2 regions of the Pseudomonas tremae genome follow, and region 2 is predicted to be linked to the other one. Evidence: predicted binding sites of a transcription regulator. Region 2 holds the regulator's gene; the other holds the start of a gene.

Region 1 (7,016 bases), 1.9 Mb from region 2:
CGAGCATGATCACCAGCGCTGGCGTCAGCGTCATCAGGCCTTGGCCCACGAAAGACGTCACCAGCATGGCCGTGGCGTTGCTGCTCTGTACCAGGGCTGTGACCAGAATGCCGGCAATGAAGGCCAGTGGTCGTCTGGACATGTTCTGGCTGAGCAGACGGCGCAGTTGCGTTCCGTAAACACGAAGTATGCCAGTGCGCACGATATGCGTGCCCCAGATAAGCAGGGCAACGGCAGACAACAAATCGAGCAGGGTCAGCATGCAGAAAGCCCCCTGAGTTTTGCCCATTCAGGCGATAAAATTAAAGATGCAGCGTGTAGCGAGCGGGGATGGGTTTGTAGCGCTCCACTAAGCTTTAGTCGGCCTTTGGCCTTGGCGCCAGCATCGCACAGGGCGGGTTTCATTGAAATAAAAGTGTCATAAATCAGTATTTTGATGTCGCTTACTTGCACCTGACGTAGATACGCCACGAATTGTTCATGCCAATGCGCGCCTGCCGCCCAAGGGAGGCAAGCCGATTGCCGGGTCAATCCATTGTGAACGCGACGTTGGGGTCGAATTTCATCCCGACAGCCTTGGCGACGGTCATGCCCTTCTCATACGAAAAGGATTTATCCGCAGTGGGCTGAAAAAACTCGATGAAATCCAGGCTGCGGCGGCTGAAGACGAAACCGCCAATCAGCGGCTGATTGACCGCATAAAGGTGCGGACACAGCGCCATCATCGACGAAGCCGGTACGCCGATCAGATGTTCCTCAAGATCGCCGTCCTGCTGAGCATCTTGCGGGTAGAACCACAAAGGGGTGCTGATAAACAGGTAGGAATCAGGCCCCAGACTGGACAGCAGCGTCCGCACCAGCCACCGGGCAGTGTCAGCCGTCAGGTGCTCGACCACGTCCAGCAGGCAGATTATCCGGTACTGGGCCAGTCGCTCGGATGACAATTCCTGAGCCAGGCCATGCCAGATATTGCGGTAGGTGGCGTTTTCATACAGCTGCGAATTCTGGCAATTGGCTTCCCAGCCATCGATGCCGTCCACCGACCAGTGTGCAGTGTCCGGGTTTGATTTGATCAAAGCCCCCAGCGTACCGGAGCCAAACCCTATATCCAGCACTTCAACCTCGGCGCCCGGGTCTTTCAGGATATGGAAAATCATCGCCTTTGGAGAGACCGAATCACCTTCCACGTAGCCCGTTGCAGGGGGAAAGCCTTCGGTGGGCTGATAGTTTTCAACATATTGCTTCATGGTCGGAATCCTTGACGAGGTAATTGCGGTGGGCTGGATGAGGTATTCCGGGGATTCTGCTGAAACATCCGCGTCGGGTTCAGGCATCAGTCAATAAAGTGTAGGGGCTTTCAAAGAGTCGGCGTCTGGTGATGCGGGGTTATCGGAAATATCCGCTGATACAGCGGGTTATCGGCTGACTATTCAATTTCGTGAAAGCGCTAACCTGAGCTCAACTCGAACTCACTTGGCGAAATAAGGGCTGATGACGCGAGGCGTTGCTTGTGTCTCATTTGAGATACATGGTGACAAATCACTTATCAGCAGAGACGACTATGGCAACTCAGACACCCATGCTGCCTGCCGCTCGGCAATGGCCGCCCTGTTAACACCGACCATTGATATCCAGGCGAGCGGGCGCTCATGTCGGCGACCGCAATACGGCCGCCCATTGCACCCTGAACCCGGTTTACTCCGTACCGGCCGCACGACAGTGCTGAGCATTGGCAGGCTGATCAGATATGAGCACTCAACGAAACCGGTCAACCTCATTGCGCAACTCAGTCGCCAGGCCGTTCAGTTCCTGAGCGGTGATCGCGAGGTTGGACATCACCTGGCGTTGTTCGCTGTTGGCCATGGCGATGCTTTGCAAGTTGCTGCTGAGCATGGTCGCTGTGCTGCTTTGCTCCTGGGTCGCGGTGGTGATGGCTGCGAACTGATGGCCTGCCGAGCGGCTCTGTTCGTCGATCTGCGCCAGCGCAGAGGCCACTTTGGAGTTAAGCGCCAGGCCTTCCTGCATCAGGGTGTTGCCCTGTTGCATGGTGCTGATCGCGTTGCCGGTTTCCTGCTGGATGCTGGCGATCATGCCGGAGATTTCGTCAGTGGCTTCGCGCGTTCGTGACGCCAGGCTGCGAACTTCATCCGCCACCACGGCAAAGCCGCGGCCTTGTTCACCGGCACGTGCAGCCTCGATGGCGGCGTTGAGGGCGAGCAGGTTGGTCTGGTCGGCAATCGAGGTAATCACCCCGACGATACTGCCGATTTCCTGTGAACGCTGACCCAGTGTGTCGATGACCTTGGCCGTGCTGCCGAGAGAGGTCGCGATCTGTTGCAGCGATGAAGACGCTTCGTCCATCGAGGTCCGACCGATTCGGGTCTGTTGCGCATTTTCCTGCGCCAGACGCTCGGTATTGCCCATGTTGTCGGCAATGTTCATCGACGTGGCACTGAACTCCTCGACGGCACCAGCCATGCTGGTGATCTCGCCGGACTGTTGCTCCATACCCTCGAAAGCGCCACCGGACAGACCGGACAGTGCGTTGGCACGGCTGCTGACTTCCTGCGCGGCGATGCGGATGTGCGACACCATCGACGACAGTGCTTCACTCATCTTGTTGAAACTGCCGGACAACTGCCCGATTTCATCATTGCTGGTGACGTTGAGGCGAACGCTCAGGTCGCCGGCGCCCAGGGCATCTGCCTGACGGACCAGTTCCGACAGCGGCCGCAGCTTGCTGCGCAGCAGCCAGATGGCGCTGATGACTGCGATCAGCATGGCCAGCAGACTGCCTATAGCCAACTGGGTGCCCACGCTCCAGGTCACTTCGCTGATTTCATTGCGTGGCATGCTGGCAATGACTGTCCAGGGGCCACCGGCAAACGGTTGGCCTACGCTGTAATAGTCATCGCCACCTTCATCCCAGAACTGCGCCTTGCCTGGTTTGCTGGCCAGGTCCGCAACGGCTTTTGCGGCGCCTTCCGGAGATTTGACGCCCGCAGGCGGAACCAGCCAGGTGCCCTTGTCGTCCAGCAGGGCCAGCGAACCGGTGGAGCCGATACGGAAACTCTTCAGGTTGTCGAACTGGGTTTTCTGCGCATCGGTGTAATCGAAACCCACGAACAGTGCCGCAATGATTTTGCCGCTGCTGTCGCGAACCGGGCTGTACTGGGTCATGTAATAGCGATCGAACAGGACCGCTTTGCCGACGTAGCTCTGGCCGGCCATCAAGCGCTCATACGCTGCACCCTTGCGATCAAGCACGGTGCCGATGGCGCGAGTGCCATCCTGCTTGCTCAGGGAGGTGCTGATGCGGATGAAGTCGTCGCCGCTGCGCACGAAGATCGTGGCCACGCCTGCGGTCATCGAGCGAAATTCGTCGACTTCGGCAAAGTCATTGTTCAGCGCGGTATCGCCGGAATACAGGCTGGGGGTCTGCGTGCCCGCTACGTTAACCGGCTTGTCAGCCTGCAAACTCAGGCCTCCGGCGAAGCGCTTCTCGAACAATCCGCTCAAGCGCTGGGTACTGTCGCGCAGCGTGCTGTGGAACGTGTTGAGCTGATCGGCCAGCAGTCTGGCTTCGCTCGACATGTGTTCTTCGCGAATGACCAGATTGGATGCGTCCAGAGACCTCAAGGCAAATAGCGTACTGCCGCTGATGACAACTGCCAGGATCACTGCCAGAGCAATACCGAGTTGCGAGGCAATTCGGGTACGGGGCTTGGACATAGAGACTCCACGCCAAATGATTGGAGTCGCCGGGTCCGTGGCTTACCATTCAGCTGAATTAAGTTAAGGTTTTAAGCCGCCGCAGGGGCAGTCGTCAGGAAATGCTTCGGCTAGCAAGATCGTTACTTGAGCGCGAGGCGAGACATTAACAAATGATGGCAGTTCAATACTAAACAAATTTTCATTTCAGTATTTCAACTAACGGCAACTCCATGGCTTTCACTTCCGACTGAAGAAAATCACTGAGGCGCCGCAACCTCTCTGCACCGGGCCTTGTGCGCGGCCACACCAGATAATAGTTTTCGCCACTAAACACAGCTGTGCGCCAAGGAATACTCAAGCGCGATTGCGCCACGTCTTCGGCGACCATCAGCAGATCACCCATCGACACGCCATAGCCGCGTGCTGCGGCAATCATTCCCAGCTCGAGGGTGTCGAACACTTGCCCGCCCTTGAGCGACACCTGGTCTGCCAGGCCCATGCGGTTCAGCCAGGTGCGCCAGTCACGTCGGTCGGGCGTGGGGTGCAGCAACTCCGCCTTGGCCAGACGCTCGACGTCCCATGGCGGATCTTGCAGCAACGTCGGCGCACCCACGGGGATCAACAGCTCCGGGAACAGCAGGGTAGCTTCCCAATCCGATGGGAAGTGCCCATGACTGAGCAGGATCGCGCAGTCGAACGGCTCTTGGGCGAAGTCCACGGCATCGATGTCCATCCAGGCGCTGGTCAATTGCACCTCGTTGCCCACCTGCAGATGACGAAAGCGACTCAGACGGGCCAGCAGCCAGCGCATGGTCAGCGTAGAGGGCGCTTTCATGCGCAGAATGCCCTCTTCGGTCTGCAGGGTGCTGCAGGCCCGCTCCAGCGCCAGAAAGCCATCGCGTACACCGGGCAACAAGGCACGTGCCGACTCGGTAAGTTGCAAGTTGCGGCCATTACGCTGAAAAAGACGGCAGGCGAAATGCTCTTCCAAGGTGCGTATATGACGGCTTACTGCACTTTGGGTAATTGATAGTTCTTCAGCCGCGCGCGTGAACGAGGTATGTCGTGCGGCAGCTTCAAATGCCCTTAGTGCGTAAAGAGGAGGAAGATTACGGGACATGCATAGCGTCCTGCCGGCGATGGGCAGTCACTGTAACGCAAATCATCTCGCATGAGTTTTAGTCATGCTGAGCATCGCATTTATCGTTTTGTGCTTGCGCGCGTATCCACCCAGAATAGGCGTCCATCTGAACTCCGCCGTAGAGCATTGCCACCATGCAGCATCCCGCCCTCAAAGAACTCTGGATCATCCTGCGCCTGGCCGGGCCGCTGATCGCATCGCAAATGGCGCACATGCTGATGGTGTTCACCGACACGGTGATGATGGGCAAGATCGGACCGGAAGCGCTGGCGGGCGGCGGGCTGGGCGCTGCCACATACAGCTTCGTGTCGTTTTTCTGCGTCGGCGTGATGGCTGCGGTCGGTACGCTGGTTTCGATTCGGCATGGTGCCGGCGATGCAGAAGGCGCGACCCGCCTGACCCAGGCCGGATTGTGGCTGGCCTGGGGCATGGCGCTGATCGCTGCGTTGTTGCTGTGGAACCTTGAGCCGATCCTTTTGCAATTCGGGCAGGCCGAAGCCAATGTGCATATGGCAGCTCAATTTTTGATCACCCTGCCCCTCGCCCTGCCCGGCTTGCTCAGCTTCATGGCCTTGCGTGGTTTCACCAGCGCTCTGGGGCGTGCAGGGCCGGTCATGGCCATCAGCCTGGCTGGCGCGGCAGCAAACTTCGTTCTCAATTACGCGATGATCCATCAATGGCTCGGCCTGCCCAATCTGGGGCTGATGGGGATCGGGCTGGTCACAGCCATCGTGACCAACTGCATGGCGCTGGCCCTGGCCCTGCATATCAAAAGGCATCCGGCCTACGCGGCTTACCCGATCAGCAAAGGGCTCTCGAAACTGTCGCGCAGTCACCTGAAAGAGCTGTGGCGCTTGGGCCTGCCGATTGGCGGGACATACGCGGTGGAAGTCGGCCTGTTCACATTTGCAGCGTTCTGCATGGGCGCAATGGGCAGCACGCAGATGGCAGCGCACCAGATCGCCCTGCAAACGGTGTCTATGGCGTTCATGGTTCCAGTGGGAATGTCTTACGCGGTGACCATGCGTATCGGCCAGCATTACGGTGCAGGCAACCTGGAGATGGTGCGCATGGCTGGCCGTCTGGGCATCGGTTTTGGCGGTGCCGTGATGCTGATGTTCGGGATGCTGTTCTGGCTGGCACCGCATCTGGTCATCGGCCTGTTTCTGGATATCGACGACCCGGCGTTCGCTGAGATTGTCGTGCTGGCCGCCAAACTGCTGGCCATTGCAGCGTTGTTCGAGTTCTTCGACGGCACCCAGACGATTGCCATGGGCGCGATTCGCGGGCTCAAGGATGCACGCACGACCTTTCTGATCGGTCTGGGCTGTTACTGGCTGATCGCCGCGCCTGCCGCCTGGGTACTCGGCTTCTCTACCGACGCTGGCGCATCAGGCGTCTGGTGGGGGCTGGCGCTGGGCCTGTTCTGTTCGGCAGTGGCGCTGACGTATGCGTTTGAATGGAAGACCGCCCGCCTGTTGCGGCGGCAGGCCGCAGGGCTGCTTGTGTCGGGCTGACCTGGCGCCTGCTCAGGCGGAGGTCAAAGCTTCTGTGTGTGAGGCTTCCGAGTACAGATAGGTCATCAGTTCATCCAGCGGCAGTGGCCTGCTCAGCAAATAGCCCTGCACCTGATCGCAACCGAAACTGCGCAGCAACTCCAGTTGCCCGACGGTTTCGACGCCTTCGGCAACCACTTCCAGGTTCAGGTTGTGCGCCAGATTGATCATCGCGTTGACCAGCTTGCGGTTTTCTTCGCGTGTTTCCATCTGGCTGACAAAACCCATGTCGATCTTGAGCAGCGCGATGGGCAGGCTGTTGAGGTGCATGAACGATGAATAGCCAGTGCCGAAGTCGTCCAGCGAGAACCGCACGCCCAGCCGTCGCAATGCTTCCATGGTCTGTCTGACCTGGTCACTGCGCCGCATGATTGCGGTTTCGGTCAGCTCGAATTCCAGCCAGCGCGCGTCAACACTGTGTTGCTCTATGAGGCGGCTCAATGTCGGCAATAACTGGCTGTCCTGAAACTGCCTGAACGACAGGTTGATCGCCATGTGCAGCGGCGCAAAGCCCTGCTCGCGCAACGTCTGCATGTCGCGCAGGGCGCGCAAGATAACCCAGTAACCGAGCGGCACGATCAGGCCGCTCTGCTCGGCCAGCGGCA
Region 2 (7,016 bases):
TTCGGCCGCTGGATTTCTCGGTGTTCCCGACCATCCTGCTGGTTGCCACGTTGCTGCGTCTGGCACTGAACGTCGCTTCCACCCGTGTAGTAATGCTTCACGGGCAGGACGGCCACGCTGCTGCGGGCAAGGTGATTCAGGCATTCGGTGAAGTAGTGATCGGCGGTAACTACGTCGTTGGTATCGTGGTGTTCGCGATTCTGATGATCATCAACTTCGTGGTTATCACCAAAGGTGCCGGTCGTATCTCCGAGGTGAGCGCACGTTTCACCCTCGATGCGATGCCCGGCAAGCAGATGGCGATCGACGCCGACCTCAACGCCGGCCTTATCGATCAGCCTGAAGCCAAGCGCCGTCGCGCCGAAGTGGCTCAGGAAGCCGAGTTCTACGGTTCAATGGACGGTGCCAGTAAATTCGTGCGCGGCGACGCCATTGCCGGGTTGCTGATTCTGTTCATCAACCTGATCGGCGGCACGCTGGTCGGTATCATGCAGCACAACATGTCGTTTGCCGATGCAGGCCGTGTCTACACCCTCTTGACCATTGGTGACGGTTTGGTGGCGCAATTGCCATCACTGCTGCTGTCCACTGCTGCCGCCATCATGGTGACCCGCGCTTCCGGTTCGGAAGAGATGGGCAAGCTGATCAATCGCCAGATGTTTGCCTCGCACAAAGCGCTGGGTGTGTCCGCTGCAATCATGATCGTCATGGGTCTGGTTCCGGGCATGCCGCACTTCTCTTTCATCAGCCTTGGTCTGGTTGCTGCAGGCGGCGCCTATATGTTGTGGAAGAAAGAAAACCAGGTGAAGGTCGAAGCCATCGCCGAAGTGCAGCGTCAGCAAGATCTGCTGCCATCACCGACCCGCGTTCAGGACTCCAAGGAGCTGGGCTGGGATGACGTGACCCCGATCGATATCATTGGTCTGGAAGTGGGCTACCGCCTGATTCCGCTGGTGGATCGCAATCAGGGTGGCCAATTGCTCGCGCGGATCAAGGGCGTGCGCAAGAAGCTGTCTCAGGAGCTGGGCTTTCTGATGCCGACCGTACACATTCGCGACAACCTCGATCTGGCGCCCAGCGCCTATCGTTTGACGCTGATGGGTGTGATTCTGGCCGAAGCCGAGATCTATCCGGATCGCGAACTGGCAATCAACCCCGGGCAGGTGTTCGGTACGCTGAACGGCATTACCGCCAGAGACCCGGCGTTTGGTCTGGAGGCTGTCTGGATCGAAATCAGCCAGCGCAGCCAGGCGCAGTCGCTGGGCTACACCGTGGTAGACGCCAGCACCGTGGTGGCAACCCACCTCAATCAGATTCTGTACAAGCATTCCCATGAGCTGATCGGGCACGAGGAAGTGCAGCAGTTGATGCAATTGTTGGCCAAAAGCTCGCCCAAGCTGGCTGAAGAGCTGGTGCCGGGTGTGTTGTCCCTGTCGTCGCTGCTCAACGTATTGCAAGCGCTGCTTTCCGAGCATGTGCCGGTGCGAGATATCCGCAGCATTGCAGAAGCTATCGCCAACAACGCTGGCAAGAGTCAAGATACCGCCGCTTTGGTGGCGGCAGTGCGGGTCGGTCTGAGCCGTGCAATCGTCCAAAGCATTGTAGGCATTGAGCCGGAGCTGCCTGTTATCACTCTGGAGCCAAGGTTGGAACAGATATTGCTCAATAGTCTTCAGAAGGCTGGTCAGGGTCAGGAAGAAGGCGTTTTGCTTGAACCCAGCATGGCTGAAAAGCTCCAGCGTTCGTTGATAGAGGCCGCCCAGCGTCAAGAGATGCAAGGGTTGCCGGTAATTCTTCTGGTAGCAGGTCCTGTCCGGGCGATGCTGTCACGATTTGGACGATTGGCTGTACCGAACATGCATGTTCTGGCGTATCAGGAAATACCGGACAACAAGCAAGTAACCATCGTAGCGACTGTCGGGCCAAACGGCTGAGGTAGTGAGTCATGCAAGTTAAGCGATTTTTCGCCGCCGATATGCGTCAAGCCATGAAGCTGGTTCGCGATGAGCTGGGCGCCGAAGCGGCCATCATCGGTAACCGGCGCATTGCTGGTGGCGTCGAGCTGACTGCTGCTCTGGATTACAAGCTTTCTGCCCTGGCCCCTCGCGTGCCCAACATGGAGCTGGAAGACGAACTGCGCAAAACCCAGTCGCGCATCGTTTCCGCTCAGGCTGAACTGAACAATCGCAGTGACAGTGACGTGTCGGTCAACCTCCAGCTGTTTTCCGGCAAGACCGGCAGCGCTGCAGACACACACATCGAACCCACGCTTGAAGAGCCGCCACGTCCGTTTGCTGCCTATGCGTCTGCGCCTGCCGCAGAGCCTGCTGGCGGCCAGCGCGCCTTCGAGTCGATGCGTTCCGAACTGAATGGCCTGCGCGAGCTGCTGGAAGTCCAGCTGGGCTCCCTGGCCTGGAATCAGCTTCAGGGCAGCCGTCCGCAGCAGGCCAACCTCTGGCGCCGTCTGCAACGTGTCGGCTTGTCCGGCCCGCTGTCCCGCGACCTGCTGTCGATGATCCCCGACATAGACGAGCCTCGTCAGGCATGGCGCATGTTGCTGGCGCATCTGGCCCGCATGATTGCCGTGCCTGACATTGAGCCGCTGGAAGAGGGCGGCGTGATCGCCATGGTCGGTCCTGCCGGTATGGGCAAGACCACCACACTGGCCAAACTGGCAGCCCGCTACGTGCTGAAGTACGGTCCGCAGAATATCGCTCTGGTCAGCATGGACAGTTTCCGCATCGGTGCCCAGGAGCAGCTCAAGACGCTCGGGCGCATTCTCAACGTGCCGGTTACCCATGTCGATCCGGGCCAGTCTCTGGTTCAGGCTCTCGAGCCACTGCTGCGCAAGCGCGTGGTGCTGATCGATACCGCCGGCCTGCAGGCCAGTGATCCTGCGCTGCGCATGCAGCTGGAGAGTCTGGCAGGGCGTGGCATAAAATCGCGCAACTACCTGGTACTGGCAACAACTAGCCAGAAGCAGGTACTGACAGCGGCTTATCACAGTTACAAACGTTGTGGCCTGGCCGGATGCATTCTGACCAAGCTCGATGAAACAGCCAGCCTCGGCGAAGTCCTGAGCCTGGCGATCAGTCACGAACTACCAGTGGCCTACCTGACGGACGGTCCACGTATTCCTGAAGATCTGCATATTCCACGCCGTCACCAACTGGTTAGCCGTGCGGTGAGCGTTCAGATGCAGGATGAGCCGAGCGAGGAAGCGATGGCTGATATGTTTGCCGACCTCTATCACACCCCTGGCAAGAGAGTGGGTTAAGTGATGGATATTATTGAAATGTCCCTGCATCAACGGTCTGCCTGGCATTGTTCATTAGTGAATGTGCGGTTCTCGGTGTGGTTTCGGTCTACGCAAGACAAGGTAAAGAAATAACATGGGCAGCATGCATCCCGTACAGGTGATCGCGGTGACCGGCGGCAAAGGTGGCGTCGGTAAGACTAACGTGTCAGTGAACCTCTCACTGGCCCTCGCCGAGCTTGGCCGGCGCGTTATGCTGCTTGATGCCGATCTTGGTCTGGCCAATGTCGACGTCTTGCTGGGCCTGACGCCGAAGCGCACGCTTGCCGATGTCATAGAGGGTCGCTGCGAACTGCGCGATGTTCTATTGCAGGGGCCGGGCGGGGTTCGTATCGTGCCTGCAGCTTCCGGCACCCAGAGCATGGTGCATCTGTCTCCGGCCCAGCATGCCGGTCTGATCCAGGCGTTCAGCGATATTGGCGACAATCTCGACGTACTGGTGATCGACACGGCTGCCGGTATTGGCGAATCAGTGGTGAGCTTTGTGCGCGCTGCTCAGGAAGTGCTGCTGGTGGTGTGCGACGAGCCCACGTCGATCACCGATGCCTACGCCCTGATCAAACTGCTCAACCGCGACTACGACATGAACCGCTTCCGGGTCCTGGCCAACATGGCTCAGAGCCCTCAGGAAGGGCGCAACCTGTTCGCCAAGCTCACCAAAGTGACAGACCGTTTTCTTGATGTTGCCCTGCAGTATGTAGGCGCTGTGCCGTATGACGAATGCGTGCGCAAGGCCGTGCAGAAACAGCGTGCCGTCTACGAAGCATTCCCGCGTTCCAAATGTGCACTGGCGTTCAAGGCTATTGCCCAGAAGGTTGATACCTGGCCGTTGCCGGCCAATCCGCGGGGTCATCTCGAGTTCTTCGTTGAGCGACTCGTTCACCAGACCAGTGCGGGGCCTGTGCAATGACTGCGAGCGGCTACCAGATGTACAGCAAGACTTCTCGGAACTCACAATATGAGCTGATCGAGCGCTATGCGCCTTTGGTCAAGCGCATTGCCTACCACTTGCTGGCGCGTTTGCCAGCCAGCGTGCAGGTCGAGGATCTGATCCAGGCCGGCATGATCGGTCTGCTTGAAGTCTCTACCAAATATGACTCCACCAAGGGTGCGAGCTTCGAGACCTATGCCGGCATTCGTATCCGTGGTGCGATGCTCGATGAGGTCCGCAAGGGTGACTGGGCTCCGCGTTCGGTACACCGCAATACGCGCATGGTCAGTGACGCAATTCGGGCAATTGAAGCTAAAACCGGTCGTGACGCTAAAGATCACGAGGTTGCTGCCGAACTCCAGTTGAGTCTTGATGATTATTACGGGATTTTGAATGACACCTTGGGCAGCCGCCTTTTCAGTTTCGACGACCTTTTGCAGGACGGGGATCATGAAGGGCTGCACGAGGACGGTGCAAGCGGTTCGCTTGAGCCGTCGCGCGATCTGGAAGACGAGCGCTTCCAGGCTGCGTTGGCCGATGCAATTGCCAATCTGCCAGAGCGTGAGCGTCTGGTATTGGCGCTGTACTACGACGAAGAGCTGAATCTCAAGGAAATCGGAGAGGTTCTTGGGGTCAGCGAATCTCGAGTCAGTCAGTTACACAGCCAGTGCGCAGCTCGTTTGCGAGGGCGTTTGGGGGAGTGGCGAGCGCGTTGACGGCAATCCGCGACGCAAGTCGCGAGTTGTCTGCATGCCGGCTGTGCAAAGCGTTACGTGGTAACAGGATGAACGAGACGCAAGCCCATCGAACATTGTCTCGATGGGCTTTCGTTCAAGGTCTTTGCCTGTCGTTGTGCCAAGCCCGTCGTCGTTTCGTATAGCTGGAGGTGTGCTGTGCCAGTATTGAGTGAACAGCGTGTTCAGGTGCTGAATGCGTTAAAGACTGCTTGGAGGTCGAATTGGACAAGAACATGAAAATCCTCATCGTTGATGACTTCTCAACGATGCGGCGGATCATCAAGAACCTTTTGCGTGATCTGGGGTTTACCAACACATCGGAAGCGGATGATGGTCTGACCGCACTGCCGATGCTGCAAAGCGGTGCCTTTGACTTTCTGGTGACCGACTGGAACATGCCTGGCATGTCCGGTATCGATCTGTTGCGTCAGGTCCGTGCGGATGATCGCCTCAAGAATCTTCCCGTGCTGATGGTCACTGCAGAAGCCAAGCGTGAGCAGATCATTGAAGCTGCTCAGGCCGGGGTGAACGGTTATGTAGTCAAGCCATTCACGGCTCAAGCGCTGAAAGAGAAGATCGAAAAGATCTTTGACCGCGTCAATAGCTGATGCATGCCGCGAGGGCGCTATGGATAACAATGATTCGATGGCCGACTTTGAGTCGACCCTAAAAAGACACGCGCAGGAACTCGTTACCAGCCTTGAAAAGGGTCGTTTCGGCGAGGCTGTGCAACTGATCCATGAGCTCAATCAGACACGTGACCGCGGCCTTTATCAGGAAGTGGGCAAGCTGACGCGTGAGCTTCACAGTGCAATCGTCAACTTTCATATCGATCCGCACATGCCTCAGGCCGAGGAAGTGTCGCAAATCACCGACGCCACCGAACGCCTGTCGTACGTAGTCAGGCTGACCGAGAACGCAGCCAACCGCACGATGGACCTGGTCGAGGAAAGTACGCCGGTCATGAATGGCCTGAGTTCCGACGCCAAGGCTTTGAGCGAGGATTGGGGGCGTTTCATGCGCCGCGAAATCAGCGCTGAAGAGTTTCGCGAGCTGGCCAAGCGAGTCGACGGTTTTCTGACGCGCACCGAAAAGGAAACCCACCAGGTTGCCGGCCATCTCAACGATATTCTGCTTGCTCAGGATTATCAGGACCTTACGGGTCAGGTGATCAAGCGCGTTACGCAGCTGGTCACTGAAGTTGAGAGCAATCTGCTCAAGCTGGTGCTCATGGCCAGCCATGTCGATCGCTTCGCAGGCATCGAACATGACGAAGAATCCATCCTTGCAGAAAAAGATCCTAAAAAACATCTCGCCAAGGGTGAAGGTCCGCAGATTCATGCCGATAAACGTGAAGACGTCGTATCCGGACAGGATGATGTAGACGATCTGCTATCGAGCCTCGGCTTCTAAGGTCTGTTGACGGTTAATTTAGGGAGCACCCCATGAGCTTCGGCGCCGATGAAGAAATCCTTCAGGATTTTCTGGTAGAGGCCGGCGAAATTCTGGAGCAGTTGTCAGAGCAGTTGGTCGAGCTGGAAAGCCGACCGGATGATGCTGACCTGCTCAATGCAATTTTTCGCGGTTTTCACACTGTAAAAGGCGGCGCCGGCTTCCTCCAGCTCCATGAGCTGGTGGAGTGCTGCCACATCGCCGAAAACGTCTTCGACATCCTGCGCAAGGGTGAGCGTCGCGTTGATTCCGAACTGATGGATGTGGTCCTGGAGGCTCTGGACACCGTCAACAGCATGTTTGGTCAAGTACGAGAAAGAACCAACGTCACCCCGGCGACCCCTGAGCTGCTGGCTGCCCTGGCGCGGCTGGCTGAGCCACAATCTGCGGATGTGGTCGAAGCGCCAGAGCCAGAGCCGCAACCAGTGGCCGAGGCAGTTGCCCCGGCGGCTCAGGCTCAGGCCGACGGCGACATTACCGATGATGAATTCGAGCAACTGCTGGATTCGCTGCACGGCACCAGCCCGGTGTCTGTGGCCGCGCCAGTGGCAGCTGCTGCTGCACCTGCGCCAGTGGGCGA

Evidence for each region. Region 2 encodes FliA, which starts transcription of late flagellar genes. Its sites were predicted from a motif close to CTAAAGTTTNNNNNNNNNNNGCCGNTAA; they were not measured.
Region 1: I9H09_RS25930 (methyl-accepting chemotaxis protein) is a predicted target of FliA. The motif match lies at 3,836-3,863, and genes of this name have one in related genera.

Annotation. Positions count from the first base shown of each region.
Region 1 is NZ_CP066270.1:5,709,396-5,716,411, forward strand. Features, by position in the region: gene I9H09_RS25920 (Na/Pi cotransporter family protein) at 1-262, opposite strand, end outside; gene I9H09_RS25925 (class I SAM-dependent methyltransferase) at 528-1,247, opposite strand; gene I9H09_RS25930 (methyl-accepting chemotaxis protein) at 1,756-3,732, opposite strand; gene I9H09_RS25935 (LysR substrate-binding domain-containing protein) at 3,914-4,834, opposite strand; gene I9H09_RS25940 (NorM family multidrug efflux MATE transporter) at 4,990-6,372, shown strand; gene I9H09_RS25945 (putative bifunctional diguanylate cyclase/phosphodiesterase) at 6,385-7,016, opposite strand, start outside.
Region 2 is NZ_CP066270.1:1,885,723-1,892,738, forward strand. Features, by position in the region: gene flhA (flagellar biosynthesis protein FlhA) at 1-1,934, shown strand, start outside; gene flhF (flagellar biosynthesis GTPase FlhF) at 1,946-3,277, shown strand; gene fleN (flagellar synthesis regulator FleN) at 3,393-4,226, shown strand; gene fliA (RNA polymerase sigma factor FliA) at 4,223-4,963, shown strand; gene I9H09_RS08760 (chemotaxis response regulator CheY) at 5,218-5,592, shown strand; gene I9H09_RS08765 (protein phosphatase CheZ) at 5,612-6,397, shown strand; gene I9H09_RS08770 (chemotaxis protein CheA) at 6,430-7,016, shown strand, end outside.